Regions from separate parts of the Caldalkalibacillus thermarum genome, predicted to be linked through region 2. Evidence: riboswitches for the same ligand, from Rfam matches in the RefSeq annotation. Region 2 holds a riboswitch; each other region holds the start of a gene.
The links. A riboswitch is a leader RNA that binds a small molecule or an ion and turns the genes downstream of it on or off. The one in region 2 is predicted to bind thiamine pyrophosphate.
Positions count from the first base shown of each region.

Region 1: linked by a shared signal. The riboswitch ahead of thiT (energy-coupled thiamine transporter ThiT) and the one ahead of thiE (thiamine phosphate synthase) in region 2 are both predicted to bind thiamine pyrophosphate.
Region 3: linked by a shared signal. The riboswitch ahead of tenA (thiaminase II) and the one ahead of thiE (thiamine phosphate synthase) in region 2 are both predicted to bind thiamine pyrophosphate.
Region 4: linked by a shared signal. The riboswitch ahead of thiC (phosphomethylpyrimidine synthase ThiC) and the one ahead of thiE (thiamine phosphate synthase) in region 2 are both predicted to bind thiamine pyrophosphate.

Region 1 covers NZ_BMKZ01000018.1:17,116-22,148, forward strand. The annotation lists gene cls (cardiolipin synthase) at 1-143, shown strand, start outside; gene IEW48_RS08750 (YwiB family protein) at 221-706, opposite strand; gene thiT (energy-coupled thiamine transporter ThiT) at 711-1,259, opposite strand; TPP riboswitch at 1,394-1,498, opposite strand; gene speB (agmatinase) at 1,620-2,492, opposite strand; gene speE (polyamine aminopropyltransferase) at 2,577-3,404, opposite strand; gene IEW48_RS08770 (transglycosylase domain-containing protein) at 3,568-5,033, shown strand, end outside.
Region 2 covers NZ_BMKZ01000011.1:1,735-6,767, reverse strand. The annotation lists gene htpX (protease HtpX) at 1-469, shown strand, start outside; gene yfkAB (radical SAM/CxCxxxxC motif protein YfkAB) at 611-1,783, opposite strand; TPP riboswitch at 1,902-1,992, shown strand; gene thiE (thiamine phosphate synthase) at 2,058-2,684, shown strand; gene thiS (sulfur carrier protein ThiS) at 2,745-2,945, shown strand; gene IEW48_RS05870 (thiazole synthase) at 2,949-3,755, shown strand; gene thiO (glycine oxidase ThiO) at 3,770-4,945, shown strand; gene thiD (bifunctional hydroxymethylpyrimidine kinase/phosphomethylpyrimidine kinase) at 5,030-5,033, shown strand, end outside.
Region 3 covers NZ_BMKZ01000010.1:34,464-39,496, reverse strand. The annotation lists gene dapD (2,3,4,5-tetrahydropyridine-2,6-dicarboxylate N-acetyltransferase) at 1-202, shown strand, start outside; gene IEW48_RS05595 (N-acetyldiaminopimelate deacetylase) at 304-1,452, shown strand; TPP riboswitch at 1,557-1,658, shown strand; gene tenA (thiaminase II) at 2,024-2,698, shown strand; gene IEW48_RS05585 (D-alanine--D-alanine ligase) at 3,025-4,098, shown strand; gene IEW48_RS05580 (UDP-N-acetylmuramoyl-tripeptide--D-alanyl-D-alanine ligase) at 4,169-5,033, opposite strand, start outside.
Region 4 covers NZ_BMKZ01000023.1:4,242-9,274, reverse strand. The annotation lists gene motA (flagellar motor stator protein MotA) at 1-676, shown strand, start outside; gene motB (flagellar motor protein MotB) at 669-1,427, shown strand; gene IEW48_RS10100 (hypothetical protein) at 1,548-1,763, shown strand; gene thiC (phosphomethylpyrimidine synthase ThiC) at 1,788-3,560, opposite strand; TPP riboswitch at 3,752-3,865, opposite strand; gene uvrA (excinuclease ABC subunit UvrA) at 3,989-5,033, opposite strand, start outside.

The sequences.
Region 1 (5,033 bases), on a different contig from region 2:
GTCACGTATACCGCCAAGTAGAGGCGATCTTTAAGCAAGATTTGCAGGACTGCCGGCAGCTGAAAGCGGAACAACTGTTTCAGCAGCCATGGTGGATCAGGACAGCGACACAGTTGTCATTGTTAATGGCACCTTGGCTCTAAAACACAACTGCCCGAAAGGAGCCAGACATTAAGAAACGGCTTTCTCCTGGACAGACCAGGAAAAAGCCGTTCTCCTTTTAGGCTTTCAGTGTCACTGTAAAGCGAATGTCCCCTACTTGATTGCCGTTAAGGGACAAATGATAGGCCCAGTGCAGTTCCCCGCAACGGTCTTCTCGACAGTGGTTTAAGTTGGTTGAGTTCTCGGAGCCCAGGGGCAAGGTTGTGCCCAACGGTTGAAACCGATAAGCCGTCGTATGGGTCTCCATGTTCAACGCCCCATAGGGTGTGTGATAGATCCCTTGTGTGGTACTGTTAAGCCGGTATTCATGGTTCATGCGGACCGCGCCATGACGGATGACCGTAACTCTATCCTGCTCAATCTTCAACGTGTTGTCTATGGGGCCGTCTTCTGTTTGCTCCCTAAACTTGAGATAGTATATTTCTCCTTTGCGGTACAAGGTTCCCTTTAAGTGCTGGATCTCTTCATCCACCGGTTGGCCGTGTTCAAACCTCTGGGCATGAATATGCAGCTTGACAGGTTGTTTTTCAACCGTTGGACTCATCTGATCACCTGACCTGCAAGAGTTGGGGACGCATCTTGATCAAGAAAATGACAATCAACAGGCTGATGATCATTTCCGGCAGTAAGTAAGACAAGTTATACAAAGCAGAATAGATGGCGACAGGCATCCCTTCCGGGGCATAGGCCCCAAACCAAACCACCCCGGAGACAAAATGGCTCAAGAAACGCAACCCTGAGGCCAGCACAATCCCCGTTGTGGCCAGGCCTATCATTTTTCCTGGTGTGTGGGCCTTATTAAGGGCGAACAGTCCTGCTGTTCCCAACAGGGCAAAAGCCAAGGGGTAATCCAGCACCAACTGCACGGGATGAACCACGTAACCACCCACCAACGCTTTGATCAGCCCCACAACGAGCCCGGCGGTCAAACCAGCGGCCACTCCCCGGCGCAAAGCCAAGACAAAGATAGGCACCATTACCAGTGAAATGGAGCCCCCATAGGCCCATAACGCCCCTAATTTTATAAAACTGAAGACATAAGCCACAGCAGCCATCATCGCCGTTTCGATCAAAACAAGCAGGCGTTGCCGTTCCATCATGCTTCCCTCCATGTAAAGTTTGACAATAATAAAAACCACTCCCGGAGGAGTGGCAGAAACAGAAATGTATCCTTAATCAGATTGTCCCAGGATCCGTTGTGCCAATTGTGGCCAGTTCGACAACCTGAAAGACCACTTCTGTTCCACTTTCCTCCGCTAGCATGACCTAGATCAGGTTCAAAGGGTTGGGGCCGCCGCCCCTCTCAGCCCGCCTCTGGGCACCCCTAGTGGAACACGGTCAACATCTATGGGATGTTTGCCTCTATTATAACATAAGAATGAGTGGCAAATATGATTAATCCCTAGTACAAACATATTTTTTTAACCTGTTACCTTTAAAGGCATTATGGCAACCCATTATTTTACCCAGCCCAACAGCATCTCCCGCACCAGCTTGGCAGCCACAATTTGCGTTTTCTCCGTTGGATCATACACGGGTGCCACCTCCACCAGGTCCGCCCCCACGATCTCAACATCCGCTTTGGCCAAAAGATGGATCGCTTCCAACAGTTCAGCCGAGCTGATGCCTCCCGCTTCGGCTGTGCCTGTGCCAGGGGCAAAAGCAGGATCAAGGACGTCAATATCAATGGTCACGTAAACCTTTTTACCGGCCAGTGAGGGTAACGCTTTTTTTAACGGCTGGGCCACTTCAAAGGGGTAAAAATGCATACCGGACTCACGCCCATACTTAAACTCTTCTCTGGTTCCCGAGCGGATGCCGAACGAATAGACCCGCTCCGGCCCCAACAGCTGGCATGCTTTCTTAATGGGCGTCGCGTGAGAGAGCGGTTCTCCTTCGTACTCCTCCCGCAAATCGGCATGGGCATCAATATGGATGAGATAAACATCCTCAAACCGGCGCTTGACTTCTTGAATGATGGGCCAAGTGACCAGGTGCTCACCCCCAAGGCCCAAAGGAAATTTGCCATCGGCCAGCACCTTGCGCACAAATTCTGCAATCAGTTTTAAGCTGCGGCCCGGATTGCCGAAGGGCAGTGGAATATCTCCCGCATCAAAATAACGGACTTCTTCAAGATGACGGTCCAAATAGGGGCTGTACTCTTCCAGCCCAATGGACACTTCCCTAATGCGGGCCGGTCCAAACCGGGATCCCGGCCGGAAGCTGACTGTGAAATCCATGGGCATGCCATAGATCACCGCCTCGCTTTCCTCATAATGGGGATGGCTGGCGATGAACACCTGCCCCGAATAGGCTTCATCAAAACGCATAGCAACCTCCTCCATTTCCTGCTGTGGCTCTTTGAGGACCTTTTTCAATACCAGCAGCTTAAACTGGCGCACCAATATGAAAGCTTACTCAGTCAAATCTTTAACAAATTTAGGCAAGGCGAACGCCGCTTTATGCACTTCCGGCGTGTAATACCTTGTCTCAAATGCCAACTGCTCAGGCAAACTGGCCTTGAGAGGGTCATGTTGTTTGGAACCGATGGTAAAGGTCCACAAACCGCTGGGATAGGTGGGAATGTTACAGGTATACAAGCGCGTAATGGGGAAGATTTCCTTCACATCGGCAAACACCTTGCGGATTAAGTCTCCGTGAAACCAAGGATTGTCTGTCTGGGCGACGAACAAGCCCTCATCCGTTAAGGCCTCAAAAATACCTCGGTAAAATCCCCTTTCAAATAACTTGGTTGCCGGGCCAACCGGCTCGGTGGAATCAACGAGGATCACGTCATATTCGTTGCGATGCTGGTGGATGTGCATAAATCCGTCATCCACCAGCACCTCAACCCGGGGGTTATCCAGTTCTCCAGCAATGTTGGGCAGAAACTTTTTAGAGTACTCAATCACTTGCCCGTCTATCTCAACCAAAACAGTTTTTTCGACACTCGGGTGTTTCAATACCTCACGGATGGTTCCCCCGTCCCCTCCTCCTACAACCAGCACTTTTTTGGGCCGGGGATGGGTGAAGAGCGGCACGTGGCTCATCATTTCATGGTAAACAAATTCGTCTTTATCGGTTGTCATCACCATCCCGTCTAATACGAGCATGGTGCCAAACTCTTCCGTCTCTATCACATCAAGTTTTTGATATTTCGTCTGTTCACTGTGCAAGGTTTGCTTCACTTTGGTCGTAATGCCGTGTGCTTTAGTCTGCAGTTCAGTAAACCACAATTCCATTCGATGTTCACCCCTTGCATTTTTGCTCTGAAGCTAACAAGCCAATTATAGCCAACCTTATTAAAAATGCAAGTATATTTCAGTATAAAACCGTTTGATCTTCCCCATACTGTTAGCAGCAACTTTTACATTTAAATGCTGCAACAAAGGGGGGTTTTGAAAGATGGAAGTGATCCATGAATCATGGTTGATCCGTTTTCTGAAATGGCTGACCAGGGTGCTCCTGTTTACATTTATGATGACCTTGTGTTTATCTTCTATTCTGCTGTTTAGTTTGTTATATTTGCGCTCACAGCCCTTACCCCCGTTCCAGATGCAGGAAACAACAGTCATTTACTCTGCCGACGGAGACATCATTGACCACATTCATGAAGGTCAAAACCGGACGTTCATTCCCATTGAGGAACTGCCCCCCTACTTGCTGCAAGCCTTTATTGCAGTGGAAGATCAACGCTTCTATCAACACTTTGGCTTTGACCTCAAACGCATCGCAGGGGCCATTGTGGCCAATATCCGCAACCGTTCCTATGTGGAAGGAGCCAGTACCATCACCCAGCAGCTGGCCCGCAATTTGTACCTGGACCACAGCAAAACATGGGAACGAAAGTTAAAAGAGGCCTTGTACACCATTCAGTTGGAACTGCATCTGTCTAAAACAGACATTTTGGAACACTATTTAAACCAAATCTATTTTGGGCATTCCGCCTACGGAGTAGAAGCGGCGGCCAATCTGTATTTCGGCAAGTCAGCCAGGGAATTGACTCTGGCTGAAAGCGCCCTGTTGGCCGGCATTCCCAAGGGGCCGCGTTATTATTCTCCTTTGCTAAACTACGCTAATGCCAAGTCACGGCAAGAGCTGATATTGCACCTGATGGAGGAACAGGGCTATATCACGGCAGCCGAACGGGAGGAAGCGCTGGCTGCACCGCTCACCCTTATCTCCCCCGAAAAACACCGCCAGGATGCCAACCTGGCCCCCTACTTCCGGGATTTCGTCCGCCAGCAGACCCTGGAGCGTTATGGCATCACTGAAGACGTCTTTGACCATGGCGGGTTGCGTATCTACACCACCCTTGATGCCGATATGCAGCGTTTGGCCGAAAACTTGTTGGAGAGGCATTTGCCCGCTGACCGGCCTTTGCAAGGGGCTCTCTTAGCGATTGACCCTCGCACCGGGTACATTAAGGCCATGGTGGGAGGGCGGAATTATGGCCAGTCCCAGTTTAACCGGGTGCTGGCTGAACGCCAGCCCGGGTCCTCCATCAAACCTTTTTTGTATTATATGGCGTTGGAACACGGCTTTACACCAGTCACGCTGATGAAAAGCGAACCGACCACCTTCACCTACGACAACGGACGGGCCACCTATACTCCCCGCAATTTCAATGACCGTTATGCCAATGACTATATCACGCTGGAACAAGCCATTGCCCGTTCGGATAACATCTATGCCGTGAAGACGATTATGCATGTGGGTGAAGAAAACTTCGTCCACACCTTGCACCAATTCGGTTTTGAACGCACTTTTCAACCCCTGCCCTCCCTGGCTTTGGGGGCTCAAAACGTCACCTTGCTGGAAATGGTCAAAGGCTATTCGGCTTTTGCCAATCAGGGTGTGCAGGCCGAACC
Region 2 (5,033 bases):
CATGGATGATGAAGCGGTAGAAGGGGTGCTGGCTCACGAGGTGGCCCATATCGCCAACGGTGATATGGTCACTATGACCCTGCTGCAAGGAGTCATTAACACTTTTGTCGTCTTCTTCTCCCGGATTATTGCTTTTGCCGCTTCCCGCTTGGTGAAAGAAGACTTGCAACCCATTGTTCACTTTGTAGCGATTATCGTGTTTCAGCTCCTGTTCTCTATTCTGGGCAGCATCGTGGTTATGGCTTACTCCCGTCACCGGGAGTTCCACGCTGACCGTGGCGGGGCTGATTTGGCTGGCAAAGACAAAATGGTACATGCCTTGCGGTGCTTAAAAGCCTACGTCAACAGGGTTGACAACAGCCAGCAAGCGTTGCAGACCCTTAAAATCAACAATCAGCGTAGCTGGTTTAAGCTGTTTGCTTCCCACCCTGACTTGGATGAGCGCATTCGCCGTTTGGAAGCAAAATAATGAAGCAAAAACGCAGATTCTAGCAAGTGAAAATCCGAATTTTTCCCCTAAAAACACTTAAACGAGCCGAGAAACTGATATCTCGGCTCGTTTTAGTTCATGCCTTTTTCTATTCTAAGCGGAGAAGGATATTTGATTTGTTTAATCACTGCTTTTCTTCAAATTAATGCCGTGTCGGTTGCGGAAGTCAACCCCTTGGTAATAGGTATGGGTAACGAGAAGATTGGGACCGTTGCACTGGGCTTGGGGACAACAGCATTTCATAGGCTTGAAGGCTGGGTGCTCTTGCCAGCGTTCAAAACAGGTGGTCAAGGAGTCCTGTTCGATATGACCAAGAGGACCGACGTCTCCAAAGTCAGTAACGGTTACTTCGCCGGTAAAAATGTTGCAGTTTAAACGGTTGTGGCCATCGGGATCATTGCGAACGGTTGTATTCGGGGTGTTGTATATGCGTTTGATTAAAACCAGGTCTGCTTCGTTTTGACTGCACGCGTAGAAAGGAAGGGTGCCAAACAGGATCCACAAGTCCGGGTCTCGTTCATCTAGCAGACGATGGTAAGTTTCTCTCAATTCATCCAAGGTAAGCACCTGCATGTTCCGGGCAAAGTCACTGGGATACAAGGGGTGCACTTCGTGGCGCTGGCAGCCCATCTCTTTAATAAGATAGTGAATCTGTCCTATTTTATCCCGGGTAAAGGGAGTTAATAAAGATTCTGCCGAGACAAACACCCCTGCTTGAGCTAAGGCTTTGGTATTATCCACTAACCGCTGGAACGTTTTTTCGGCCTGGGCAAATGAGACTTGGTGCATGTGACGGGCATAGGCAATGTGATAAAAATCCTCCGCATCCCTGTAATTGTAGGAGATATGCAGCACATCCACATAAGGCAAAACCGATTCATAGCGGGACAGATCAAGGGTTAAGTTGGAGTTGATCTGAGTCTGGGCGCCTCTCTCTTTGGCGTAGCGCAGCAGAGGAACAATGTATTCAGCAATGATTTCCTTATTGTACATCGGCTCTCCGCCAGTGATGCTAAGTGTATCCAACAGTTCTACTTCGTCCAAACGTTTAAGTAACAACGACAGGGGGATGCGTGTTTCGGATTCTTTCACAGTTAGCACATCGCCAACGGCGCAGTGTTCACAACGCAAATTACACAGGTTGGTTACGGTAAACTCTACACTGGTCAGCCTGTTTGTCCCCAGCTCGTTGCGGCGAAACAAGGATTCCCAGGGATCAATATGCCGTTCATCAGGAAGCAGAGATTCTCTGTTAACGGGCTGTATCACCTGTTTCTCAGCTTGTTTGAGCATGCTGACTCCTCCTTTATTATTCTCCTTTATTTAACGACACCTTCGCGCTTTCGTCAACGATTGATTGACATAACTCCTAACTAAAGGTATGGTTAAAGTAAAAGGGAATATGAATGGTGCAATCGACTAGGGGTGCCTGTTTGGGCTGAGAGAGACCCTTATTACCTGATCTGGGTAATGCCAGCGCAGGGAAGTCGAATCCGGTGCTAAAGAACCTGATTCCACTTTCTTGCGTGCAGAAAGTGGTTTTTCTATTTTAAAGGGGGGTTCGGTCATGAAGGATTTTTCCTTATACGTCATTACAGGGGAACAGTTTTATCCGCATCGACATTATCTGGAGGTCATTGAAGAGGCTATTCAGGGTGGTGCCGATATGGTTCAATTGCGGGAAAAGAAGAAAACCAAGAGAGAGCTGTTAGACATGGCCCGTCAACTGAAAGCTTTATGTGACCGGTATAAGGTTCCCTTCATTGTCAACGATCATGTCGACATTGCACTGGCCGTTGATGCAGACGGGGTTCATTTAGGACAAGATGATTTGCCGCTGGAAGAGGCCCGCAAAATTTTGGGCCCCGATAAAATCATCGGCATTTCCACCCACAATCTGGAGGAAGCTAAACGGGCGGAAGAAGGAGGTGCCGATTATATTGGAGTTGGCCCCGTCTTTCCCACCAACACCAAAGAAGATGTGGTCGATCCCGTTGGTCTGGAGTACGTGCGGCAAGTGGTGGAACATATTCGCATTCCTTTTGTCGCTATTGGGGGCATCAAGCTCCACAATGTGGATCAGGTGCTGAAGGCAGGGGCCAAGCGCATCTCTATTGTCAGCGCTATTGTTGGTGCTGAAAATGTAAAAGAGGCAGCCCGCGCTTTTGCCCGCAAATTAGAAACGGTCCGGTAAACCTATCCATCAACAGACAGTGCTCAAATTAACGGACAGCGGTGCAAAGGAAGTGAAAGCATGAAAACGTTAATCGTCAACGGAAAAGAGACTCAGGTGGAGTGTGAAACGCTTGAAGAGCTTATCGAACATTATCAGTTAAATAAGCAACATGTGGTTGCCGAAGTAGACGGCCATATCGTGGACCGCTCAATGTGGGGGCAATATCAATTGGAGCCCGGGTCCAAAGTGGAGCTGGTTCACTTTGTAGGGGGAGGTTAAATGATGACGGCCAAAGCATCAAGGGAATCTATGTTGCGCAATGATCCGCTGGTGATTGCCGGGAAAACCTTACATTCCCGTTTTTTCCTGGGCACGGGACGTTTCCCTAATCCATATGTCCAAATTGAAGCGATTAAAGCCTCGGGAGCTGAGGTACTCACCTTTGCTATTCGCAGGGTTAACTTAGAACATCCGGATGAAGATGCCATCTTGCAACATTTAGAAGGGATGTCATTTACCTATTTGCCCAATACCAGCGGAGCCAAAACAGCTGAAGAAGCGGTGCGGATTGCCCGCTTGGCAAAGGCCTCAGGATTGTCGGACTGGATTAAAGTGGAGATTAGCGCCAACGAAAAAACCTTGCTTCCCGACCCGGTGGAGACACTTAGAGCGACGGAGCAGCTGGTGAAAGAAGGCTTCGTGGTGTTGCCATACACATCTGATGATCCGATTCTGTGTAAGCGGTTGGAAGAAGCGGGGGCGGCTGCCGTTATGCCTGGGGGTGCACCGATTGGAACGGGACTGGGTATATTGAACCCTTATAACTTGGGCCTGATTATTGAGGAAGCCAACGTGCCCGTCATTGTCGATGCTGGGTTAGGTTCGGCTGCTGATGTGGCCCAAGCTATGGAACTGGGCGCCGATGCTGTACTGATGAATACACCAGTAGCCAAAGCCAAGGATCCGGTTCGGATGGCCCGGGCCATGAAGCTGGCCATTGAAGCAGGCCGCTTGGCTTATCTGGCTGGACGGATTCCCAAGAAAAAATATGCAACGGCCAGCAGCCCCCAAAACTTTATTCTTAAATAAGAGAGTGGTTAATGATGGGTATCTTAACAACAACCAGACAAAGGGAAAGCTTATCATTTCCGGCCAGGCCCGCAGTGCCGCACAGCCCGCTCACCATTGTAGGCGGAGGTATTATTGGGCTGAGCATTGCTTTTGAGTGTGCCAAGCGCGGATTAAAGGTTATCGTATTAGAAAAAACAGCATGCGGGGGACAAGCGACAGGAGCTGCTGCCGGGATGCTGGCCCCTTATTCAGAAATCGGGGAAGATCCGGACGATTTTTTTACCCTGTGCCACCACAGTTTAAAGCTGTACCCTGACTGGCAACAAGAAGTGCGGACTGTCTCGGGACTAGCTTTTGAATATACTCGGTCTGGCAGTTTGTATCTGGCTTTTCATGAGGCGGATGAATTAGCCTTAAAGAGCCGGTTGGAATGGCAAAAAGAATGGGGAGTACAGGCCGAGATTGTCCGTGGCCAAGCGTTGCGCAACCTGGAACCCCACTTGACCCAGGAAGCAGTTGCCGCTTTATATTATCCCGATGAACACCATGTCTACACCCCTGATTTTGTCCAGGCGTTATTGGCAGCCTGCGAGAAAATGGGCGTTCATATTGTACAACACGCGGGGGAAGTGCGGTTCAAAGAGGTAACTGCAGATGGCTTGCTGCTTGAGACCGGGGAGAAGGGGTGTTTCAGCACAGATCAATGTGTTTTGGCCAGCGGGGCTTGGACCTCCTTTTTTGAAGAACCATTGCAACTTCGGCTGCCCATTTTCCCTATCCGCGGCCAGATTTGTGCTTATGAGCAAGGACAGGAAGAGATCAAACACATTATTTTCTCCAGCCAGGGCTATGTGTTATCCAAGGGCAACGGCACCATCGTCTGTGGGGCCTCTGAAGATATTGCCGGCTTTGACACTTCCACGACGGAGAAAGGAATTAGCCGGCTGGTCAAATGGAGCCGTTACCTGTTTCCATTTCTGAAGGATAAAGAGCCGTTTCACTGCTGGGCTGGTTTGCGTCCCGCCACCCAGGATGGCTATCCGCTTCTGGGCCGGTTACGCCATCAGCCTAACGTGATTCTGGCCAGCGGTCATTATCGGAACGGCATTTTGTTAAGTCCAGTAACAGCCAAGGTGGTTGCTGATATAATAGAAGGCCGCCAGCCTGCTGTCAATCTTAAGATGTTCGATCCATTGCGCTTTCAGTAGAGAAGAGTCACGTAAAAAAGGATTGTTTGAGAAGAAACAGGTGCGTTGGAAAATGAGTATGAAGCTGTGAAAGGATGTGTAATGATGG
Region 3 (5,033 bases), on a different contig from region 2:
TGTGGTCATTGGCGCCAATGCGGTCATTCTAGAAGGAGTGCGTGTAGGCAAAGGTTCCGTTGTAGCGGCCGGCGCCGTTGTCACTGAGGACGTCCCTGAAAATGTTGTCGTAGCCGGTACACCTGCCCGCATTATTAAGCAAATTGATGAGAAGACAAGGGCAAAAACTGAAATTAAACAGGAATTAAGACAACTGAAATAAGAGTAACGGAGCATGTCCACTCACCGCAGCCTTCCCTATTATTATTGAAGAGGGGGAAGGCCCTTATTTATATCATAGGTACCGTAAAGGAGTAGTTAGAGATGGATCTCACTCAATTTGTTCAGATACGGCGTGATCTCCATCAAATCCCAGAACCTGGATTTAAGGAATATAAAACTCAGCAGTACATCCTGGATTACTTGAGGCAATTACCCGGGGAGCACTTAGAGGCAAAAACGTGGAGAACAGGTGTTTTAGTTAAAATTAAAGGTAAACAGCCCCGGCAGACCATTGGTTACCGGGCCGATATGGATGGACTGCCCATTCAGGAGCAAACGACGTATAGTTTTAAGTCCAAACATCCAGGTTATATGCATGCCTGCGGCCATGATGTACATATGGCCATTGCTCTCGGTTTGGTCACCCATTTTGCCCGCCAACCGGTTGATGATAATGTACTGGTCATTTTTCAGCCGGCAGAAGAGGGGCCAGGGGGTGCCCAGCCCATGCTGGAGAGTCAGGAGTTTCAGTCCTGGAAACCAGATCTGATGCTCGCCCTGCATATTGCTCCTGACTACCCGGTGGGTACCATTGCCACCAAAGAGGGGATTTTGTTTGCCAATACCTCAGAATTGTTTATCGATTTTACCGGACGGGGCGGGCATGCCGCTTATCCCCATCTGGCCAATGACATGGTGGTGGCGGCCAGCCATTTTGTTACCCAGCTGCAGTCAGTGGTTTCCCGCAATATTGATCCCCTTGATTCGGCTGTCATTACCATTGGAAAAATTACCGGGGGAGAGAAACAAAACATTATCGCTGAAACTGCCCGGGTGGAAGGGACGATTCGGACCTTATCCATGCAATCGATGAATAAAGTGAAAGGGCGGATCGAAGCACTGCTTAAGGGCATTGAAGCGGGGTTTGAATGTTCAACGGCCCTTGACTATGGCGCCAATTATTGTCAGGTATACAATGATCCTGCCTTAACCCGCCAGTTTATGAACTGGGTCAACACTCAACAACATGTGCGGTTAATCGAGTGCCAAGAGGCGATGACAGGAGAAGATTTCGGCTACTTCCTGCAGGCCATTCCCGGATTTATGTTTTGGCTGGGTGTAGACAGCCCCTACGGCTTACACCATGCCCGGCTTGAGCCAAAGGAAGAAGCGATTGGTGTGGCGATCAAGCTGCTGATCGATTATATCACATGGAAGAGTGGGCAAGATGAAGCGGCAATAGAACAATAGGGGCAGGAAAATGAATAATGTTTAATGAATTAATTTTTAGGTTGTCAGCTTAAAGCAAGTATGCTACCCTATAATTTAGAATCTTACTACAACAGCATATTGCGGAACTCCACTAGGGGTGCTGTAAGGCTGAGAGAGGTATTAAACCTCAACCCTTGGAACCTGACCTAGGTAATACTAGCGTAGGGAAGTGGAGTCATGTCAGCGTCGCCTTGTTCGGCTGTGCCTGCACGGTCTGATAAGGAAGCACAGGCAAATCCATGTTTTATGCAGTGATTGATTTCTCTTCAATAACAGGCCGTTTGGGTAATCGCTTTATTGATCTGGTTCAATGTTCTGAATGCTGACTGACCACTCCTACCTAGGAGTGGTTTTTATTTTTCAGGAAAGGAGGCGTATCGATGTCGGACAGCTTGATTTTAAATGGACATATTGACGCCGCTGCAGTTGAACAAAGTGAATGAATCTTTGGATATTCACGAGCTCATCCAATTCATCAAAGTGATGGTCCAGTTTATTTATCAATGGTGCAGTACGCCGAAATCTGTAACGACGTGAAGGAGGAAGTGCGATGAAGTTTAGTGAGCGGTTATATCAAAAAGTGAAGCCTGTCTGGGAGAAAAACCACCAGCACCCCTTTGTGCAAGGGATCGGTGATGGCAGTTTAGAGAAGGATAAGTTTCGTTTCTATATGATCCAAGACTATCTTTATTTGATTGACTATGCCAAGTTGTTCGCCTTGGGGGCGGTCAAAGCTCACGATGTGGCCACTATGGGCCGTTTTGCCCGGCTGCTGGATGCCACTTTAAATATGGAAATGGACTTGCATCGCCAGTATGCCAAAAAGTTTGGCATCTCCGAACAAGAGCTGGAACAGGCCCAGCCAGCCCCAACGACTCTGGCCTATACCCATTATATGTTGCATGTGGCCCAAAACGGCACGCTGGCAGAGCTGGTGGCCAGCCTGTTGCCCTGCATGTGGAGCTACCACGAGATCGGCCAGGCACTCAATCAGATTCCGGGTGCCAGTGAACATGAATTCTATGGGGATTGGATCAAGATGTACGCCAGTGAGGAGTTCGGGGAATTGGCCCAATGGACCATTGATTTATTGGACGAAGAAGCGGAGGGCAAACCTGAGAGGGAACTGGAGCGTCTGGAAGAGATCTTCTTAAACACGTCCCGTTTTGAGTATCTCTTTTGGGAGATGGCCTATCACAAGGAGATGTGGCCGACTGATGATTAATCCTGAAGGCCTGGTTGAACAGGAGAAAGAGCAGTCGCTGCTTGTCTTTGACAATGTCTGTTTTAGTTACCCGTCACAAGATGCCTTGATGAGGAGACAATTCAATCTCCCAAAGATTTGGAAGGACGGCCGAATGGCTGCTGGAAGGTGGCTTGATAGAGGAGATTCCTCCCGTTGAGGAGATCTATTTCAACCTGGACAGTGAAAAATAACCAGTCAGAAACGAATACTCTCCTTAGAATAAACATGATATAATCATAGCACATGATGTCTCCATCGGCATATATATGTAAATAATTATTGCGGCTAAAGGAGAGTTATTCTGCATGAGTGATAAACAGGTACTGGGTTTGATTTACGGGGGAAAGTCAAGTGAACATGAAGTTTCATTGCGCACCGCTTTCTCCATCTTGCAGGCCATAGATTATGATAAATGGACAGTGATTCCGCTTTATATTCAGTTGGATGGCATGTGGGTGGAAGGGAGCAGTTTACAAAAGCCGCCTTCTGCTGTTGCCGAGCTCAGATTGGCCACTAATCGCCATCCGGACCTGTTAAAGCTGAAGGAAACGGTGGATGTTGTGTTCCCGGTCGTTCACGGTCCGTATGGGGAAGACGGCACTTTGCAGGGCTTGTTGGAGATGATCGACGTCCCTTATGTAGGATCAGGTGTGCTGGGTTCCAGTCTGGGAATGGATAAAGTGATGATGAAAAGAATGTTTGCTTTACACAATTTGCCTCACGGAGAATATTTGGCCTATACCCGTCAAGAGATTGACAAGAGGCTGGAGTCCATCTGTACAGAAATTGAAGCTCAGCTGGGTTATCCTGTCTTTGTTAAACCGGCCAACCTCGGCTCAAGTGTGGGCATCAACAAGGCTAAAAACGAGAAACAGCTGGTCAAAGCCCTGACCGAGGCAGCCGCGTTTGATCATAAAGTGATTGTGGAAGCATTTATTAATGGCCGGGAGCTGGAAATCGGTGTCCTGGGAAATGATGCAGACAAGTTGCAAACATCAGCGGTGGGCGAGATTGTCAGTACAGCCGAGTTTTATGACTATGAATCCAAATATAAAGATGGTGGAGCTGAGTTATTTATTCCGGCCAAAATCCCTGAGCGGGTGGCTAACGAAATGGCCCAGCTGGCCAAAGAAGCTTTCCTTGCTTTGGATTGTGCCGGTCTGGCCCGGGTTGACTTCTTTTGGGATGAAAAAGAAGATCAGTTATATTTGAACGAAATCAATACCATGCCTGGCTTCACGGAGTACAGCATGTATCCGCTGCTGTTCAAAAAAACGGGAGTCTCTTATCAGGAGTTAGTTGAAACATTAATTCAACTGGGGCTTGAACGCTTCAGGGAAAAAAAGAAGATCCGGGTTATTGCCCCAAGCTTGGAATAGGTAACTAAAAGCCGATTCCTGTCCCTGTGTCGTACAGCATGAATAGAGGGACGGGATCGGCCTTCTGCTTTTATGAGAGCAGTAACTCGATAATTTTTTCAAGCTTCATGCCCCGTGATGCTTTAAGCAGGATCACATGTTCTGGCGTCAGGTACGGTTTGAGCGCCTCAACGGCTTCTTCGTGAGTGGACACATGGGTCCCGCCCGCTGCTTTGGAGATCAGCGACGATTTTTCACCAACCGTAATCACAGTGAGCGGTTTGTTTTTTATATACTCGCCCACTTCCGTATGCAGCTTGTCAGACTGGTCTCCCAGTTCAAAGATGTCACCGAGCACAACGACTTTTTTCCGATTTGGATAGATATGCTCAAAAGTGTCAATGACCACTTTCATGGATGTCGGGCTGGCGTTATAGGCATCGTTGATCAGGATGCTGCCGTTAGGCCCGTCCATCGTTTGAAAGCGCATGTCCGAAACAGAAATGGACATCATCGTTTGTTGCAATGTCTCCAGGTTTATGCCTGACCGGTAGGCGATAAAGGCGGCAGGCAGCAGGTTGGAGATATTGTGTTCGCCAAACATGGGCATGAAACAGGAAACAGACTGGCCATCCACATGCAAATCAAAGAAACTGCCATGTTCTGAATAGGTGATGTTGGTGGCATAGATATCTGCTTCTTTCTTGATGCTGTAAGTGTACACCTTGCCCGAATACCGGGGGGCTTGGCTCATAACCAACGGATCGTCACCGTTAAGGACCACAAACCCATCTGGATCCGTATGAGGCAACAATTCTCCTTTGGCTTCAGCAATTTTTTCACGCAGGCCAAAAAATTCAATGTGGGCGTCCCCAACATTGGTAATCACACTGATGTTCGGCCGGGTCATGCGGGCCAAGAAATCGATCTCTCCAGCCCTGTTCATCCCCAGTTCC
Region 4 (5,033 bases), on a different contig from region 2:
CACGGTTGCTTCAATTACCATCGCTTTCCCTTCCAGCGAATTGAAGCGGATCCCTGCCCTGTTTCGCATTATTTTTAGCCAGCAGAAACTGCCCACTGTTCAGGAGCTGATTCCCCAGTTTAAGGATTGGGCCAATATTGCCCGGCGCGAAGGCCTGCTGGCCCTCGAAGACCATGTGGAAACAGTAGAGGATCCCTTCCTAAAATACGGCATGAAAATGGTGATCGACGGTCAATCACCCGAATTTATCCGCCAAATGATGGAAGAAGATTTGGAGGCCATGGCGGAGCGCCATGCGGCAGGTGCCCAAATTTTTTCCCAAGCCGGCACTTATGCCCCAACACTTGGGGTCCTTGGTGCGGTTATAGGCTTAATTGCCGCCCTGGGTGATTTAAATGATATTGAACGTTTAGGGCCTGCCATAGCAGCTGCCTTCGTGGCCACACTACTAGGTATTTTTACCGGTTATGTGCTCTGGCATCCCATGGCTAACAAGCTGAAGCGTAAGTCCCAACAGGAGCTGCAAATTAAACAGGTCATGATTGAAGGCATTTTGGCTATTCAAGAGGGAGTTTCGCCCCGTGTGATCGAAGACAAACTGCTGGCCTATGTTCCAACTAAACAGCGCCTGGTGAATGACACCGCCGTGCAAGAAGGGGAAGAGCTGGATGCGTAGATATAAAAAGCGCACTGATGAGGAGCATATAAACGAAACATGGTTAATCCCCTATGCGGATATGCTGACCTTGCTGTTAGCCCTGTTTATTATCCTCTATGCTTCCAGCACGCTGGATGCACAAAAACTGGAGCGCATTATTCAAACCTTTACCACAGCGTTTCAAGGGGGACAACCCGTGCTGCAATCTCCAGCCGTAACACCTGATGAAACAACGGAAGGAACAAACGATGAACAAGATGAAGAGGAAAGCCCTCAAGAAGAGCCAGGATCAGGCTTTAGAGAGAGGGAAATGGAGGAGTTGCGCCGTCTTCAGGAACGGATCAACACCTATATCAAGCAGCGTAACCTGCAACTGAGTCTTAAAACGGAGCTGACCGAAGCAGGGCTGATCATCACGATCCTGGACCATGCCCTTTTTGATTCGGGCAGCGCCGTCGTCAAACCGGATGCGGTCAAGCTGGCCCGGGAAATTTCTAATTTGCTGGTCTCAGATCCTCCCCGGCATATCGAGGTTTCCGGACACACCGATAATGTGCCCATTCACAACAGCCACTTCCGCTCCAACTGGGACCTCAGTGCCATGCGGGCCATTAATTTTCTAAAGATTATCCTGGAAAATGAGAACTTATCCCCTGAATACTTCAGTGTGCGCGGGTACGGCGAGTACAAACCAGTGGCCACGAACGACACAGCGGAAGGGCGCCAGCAAAACAGGCGGGTGGAAGTGCTGATTTTACCTAACTACTAGGCCTGCTGAGATAAAATGTTCATTTAGTTTTTCTTGGATAATTTGTCCCCACTCGTCATAGATATGGAACAAGCACTGATGACTTACCCAAATTCAACGATGGCGAAAGAGGGACTTTTTATGGAGTTGTTTGCATGGCTGCCCTCCCTTATTTTGTTCGGGGGATGCATCTACGTCATTTATCTGTTGTTGATGAAGGTGGTGCTTGTCCGCCGAATGGATTGCCAGGTTTGCTTATATTCTTTTAACTCTCCCTTGGGCAAGGTGAAGGTGGTTTGCCCTCATTGCGGTGCCCAATATATTATCCGCAAAGACAAAACTGTAAAGGGGCCTTAAGCGGCCCCTTCATTTGCCACACGGTTATTTGTAAAGCTGGCTGCCCTCCTTCTTAAATTCCTCCGCTTTTTCTTTTAAGCCTTTTTGAACGGCTGCTTCTATCTCCAAACCTTTTGTTTGGGCATATTCTCGGAGTTCGTGAGTGATTTTCATACTGCAAAACTTGGGGCCGCACATGGAACAGAAATGGGCGGTCTTGGCCCCTTCGGCGGGAAGGGTTTCATCATGATAGGCCCTGGCCCGTTCCGGATCAAGAGACAAGTTAAACTGGTCATTCCACCGAAATTCAAAACGTGCCTTCGACAGTGCATCATCCCTTTTGCGGGCATTGGGATGGCCTTTGGCCAAGTCAGCGGCATGAGCTGCAATTTTATAAGCGATGACCCCTTCACGCACATCATGCTTATTAGGCAAACCAAGGTGCTCTTTAGGGGTGACATAACACAGCATTGACGTTCCATGCCAGCCGATGACGGCTGCACCGATCGCAGAGGTAATATGATCGTAACCGGGAGCAATGTCGGTGGTCAGCGGACCTAAAGTATAGAATGGTGCTTCATGGCAGATCTCCATCTGTTTGTCCACATTTTCTTTCAGCAAATGCAGGGGCACATGGCCCGGACCTTCCACCATCACCTGGACATCATATTCCCAGGCTATTTTGGTTAACTCACCCAACGTTTCCAATTCGGCAAACTGGGCTTCATCGTTGGCATCCGCAATAGATCCGGGACGCAGTCCATCACCTAAAGAAACGGCGATATCATACTGATTCAGGATCTGACAGATCTCTTCAAAATGGGTATACAAAAAGTTTTCTTCGTGATGGGCCAGACACCACGCAGCCATAATGGAACCGCCCCGGGAAACGATGCCGGTCACTCTGCCCGCTGTTAATGGAATATATCTTAACAATACACCGGCATGGATCGTAAAATAATCTACCCCCTGTTCAGCCTGTTCAATCAGCGTATCCCGGTATATCTCCCATGTCAGATCTTCTGGCTTGCCGTTTACTTTTTCCAACGCTTGATAGATGGGTACTGTACCCACAGGAACAGGTGAATTGCGGATAATCCACTCCCGGGTCGTATGTATGTCTTTCCCGGTAGATAAATCCATAATCGTGTCTGCTCCCCAACGGATCGCCCAGGTCATTTTTTCCACTTCTTCAGCGACAGAGGAGGTGACGGACGAGTTGCCAATATTGGCGTTTACTTTAACATGAAAATGGCGGCCAATGATCATGGGTTCACTCTCAGGATGATTAATATTGACTGGAATAATCGCCCGGCCACGGGCAACTTCATCCCGGACAAATTCTGGAGAAACCCCTTCACGCAAGGCCACAAACTCCATTTCTGGCGTTATGATTCCCTGCCGGGCATAATAGCGTTGTGTAACCACTTTCCCTTTCTTGGCCCTGAGCGGTTTTCTGGCCGAACTTTGCGGAAGGTCACTGAACGGCCTGCCTTCACTCGAACGATATCCATTATCTTCAGGCTTTACTTTCCGGCCTTCGTATTCTTCCACGTCCCCTCTCTCCAAAATCCATTTTCTCCGCAGTGGAGGAAGCCCTTTCCTGAAATCGACTTGCTGTTCTGGATCCGTATAAGGCCCGCTTGTATCATACACTCTGAGAGGAGGATTTTTTTCTTCTCCCTCCGGCTTCAGTGTCGGTGATTGTTCAATTTCGCGCATAGGTACTTTAATATCTGGTCTGGAGCCTTGCACATACACTTTACGACTGCCCGGAGATGATGGAATCGAAACTTGTGGTTGAACATCATTCCCCATAAATAAAACCTCCTTAATTTAATGTGGTAAAGGAGGACATGATCCGGGTCAGTGAAGCTGAGCTACAGCACATAAGTTAATGGCAGCCATCGTTTAAAGCGCTTTGCAGCAAACTTAAAAGCCAGATCCTGGATATGGACCTGGCTTTCATGCGGCCGGATTGGCACAGGCAGCCAACACTGCCAACGTACTGTACCCGTTGTTTACTTCCCCACGCTGGTATTACCCAGATCAGGTCCAAAGGGTTAAGGAACTTCATCGCGTTCCTTTCTCAGCCTGGCTCACAGGCACCCCCAGTAATACTATTAGATTTTACACAAGTTAATATATCATAAAAAGTGTGGCAATTCAACCTGTTAAATATCCGTGTGATACCTAATCAGGCATCACACGGATAAACGGTGACAGCGGTTTATGGAACTTTATAGTCATACCTTGACGGTTTCTTGCTGTTTCATGCGCCGACGGTCCCGTTCCAAAATGGGCCCCAGATACTGGCCGGTATAAGAACGCTTGACCTGGCAGATTTCTTCCGGGGTGCCTGTGGCGACAATCTCACCGCCTCCGTCCCCTCCCTCAGGTCCAAGGTCAATTATATAATCGGCCACTTTGATCACATCCAGATGGTGCTCGATGACCAGCACCGTGTCCCCATTGTCCACCAGCCGCTTCAGCACTTCCAACAGGCGGCGGATGTCCTCGATGTGCAAACCTGTGGTCGGCTCATCCAGAATGTACAGGGTGCGCCCGGTGCTGCGGCGGTGCAGTTCGGAAGCCAGCTTCACCCGCTGGGCTTCCCCTCCGGACAACGTGGTGGCCGGCTGGCCCAGGCGCATATAGCCCAAGCCGACATCTTGCAAGGTTTGCAGCTTGCGCTTGATGCGGGGGATGTTCTGGAAAAAGTCAAGGGCTTCTTCCACGGTCATGTTCAGCACATCGGCAATCGTTTTCCCCTTATAGGTGACCTCCAGGGTTTCCCGGTTATAGCGTTTGCCCTTGCACACTTCACAAGGCACATACACATCGGGTAAAAAGTGCATCTCAATCTTAATGATCCCGTCTCCCCGGCATGCTTCACAGCGCCCACCTTTGACATTGAAGCTGAAACGGCCCTTTTTGTAGCCTCTCATCTTTGCTTCCGTGGTCTGGGCAAATACTTCCCGGATATCATCAAACACGCCTGTGTAGGTGGCCGGATTGGACCGGGGGGTCCGCCCAATGGGTGACTGGTCAATATTGACCACTTTATCCAGATGTTCCGTGCCTTTGATCTCCTCATGTTCTCCGGGTTTGACTTTGGAGCGGTAGTATTGCCGCATGAGCGCCTTGAGCAAAATTTCATTCACCAGTGTGCTTTTGCCTGATCCAGAAACCCCGGTGACACACGTGAACACGCCCAAGGGGATTTTGACGTTTACATTTTTCAGGTTGTTTTCCCGGGCCCCGATAATCTCCAGCCATTTGCCATTGGGC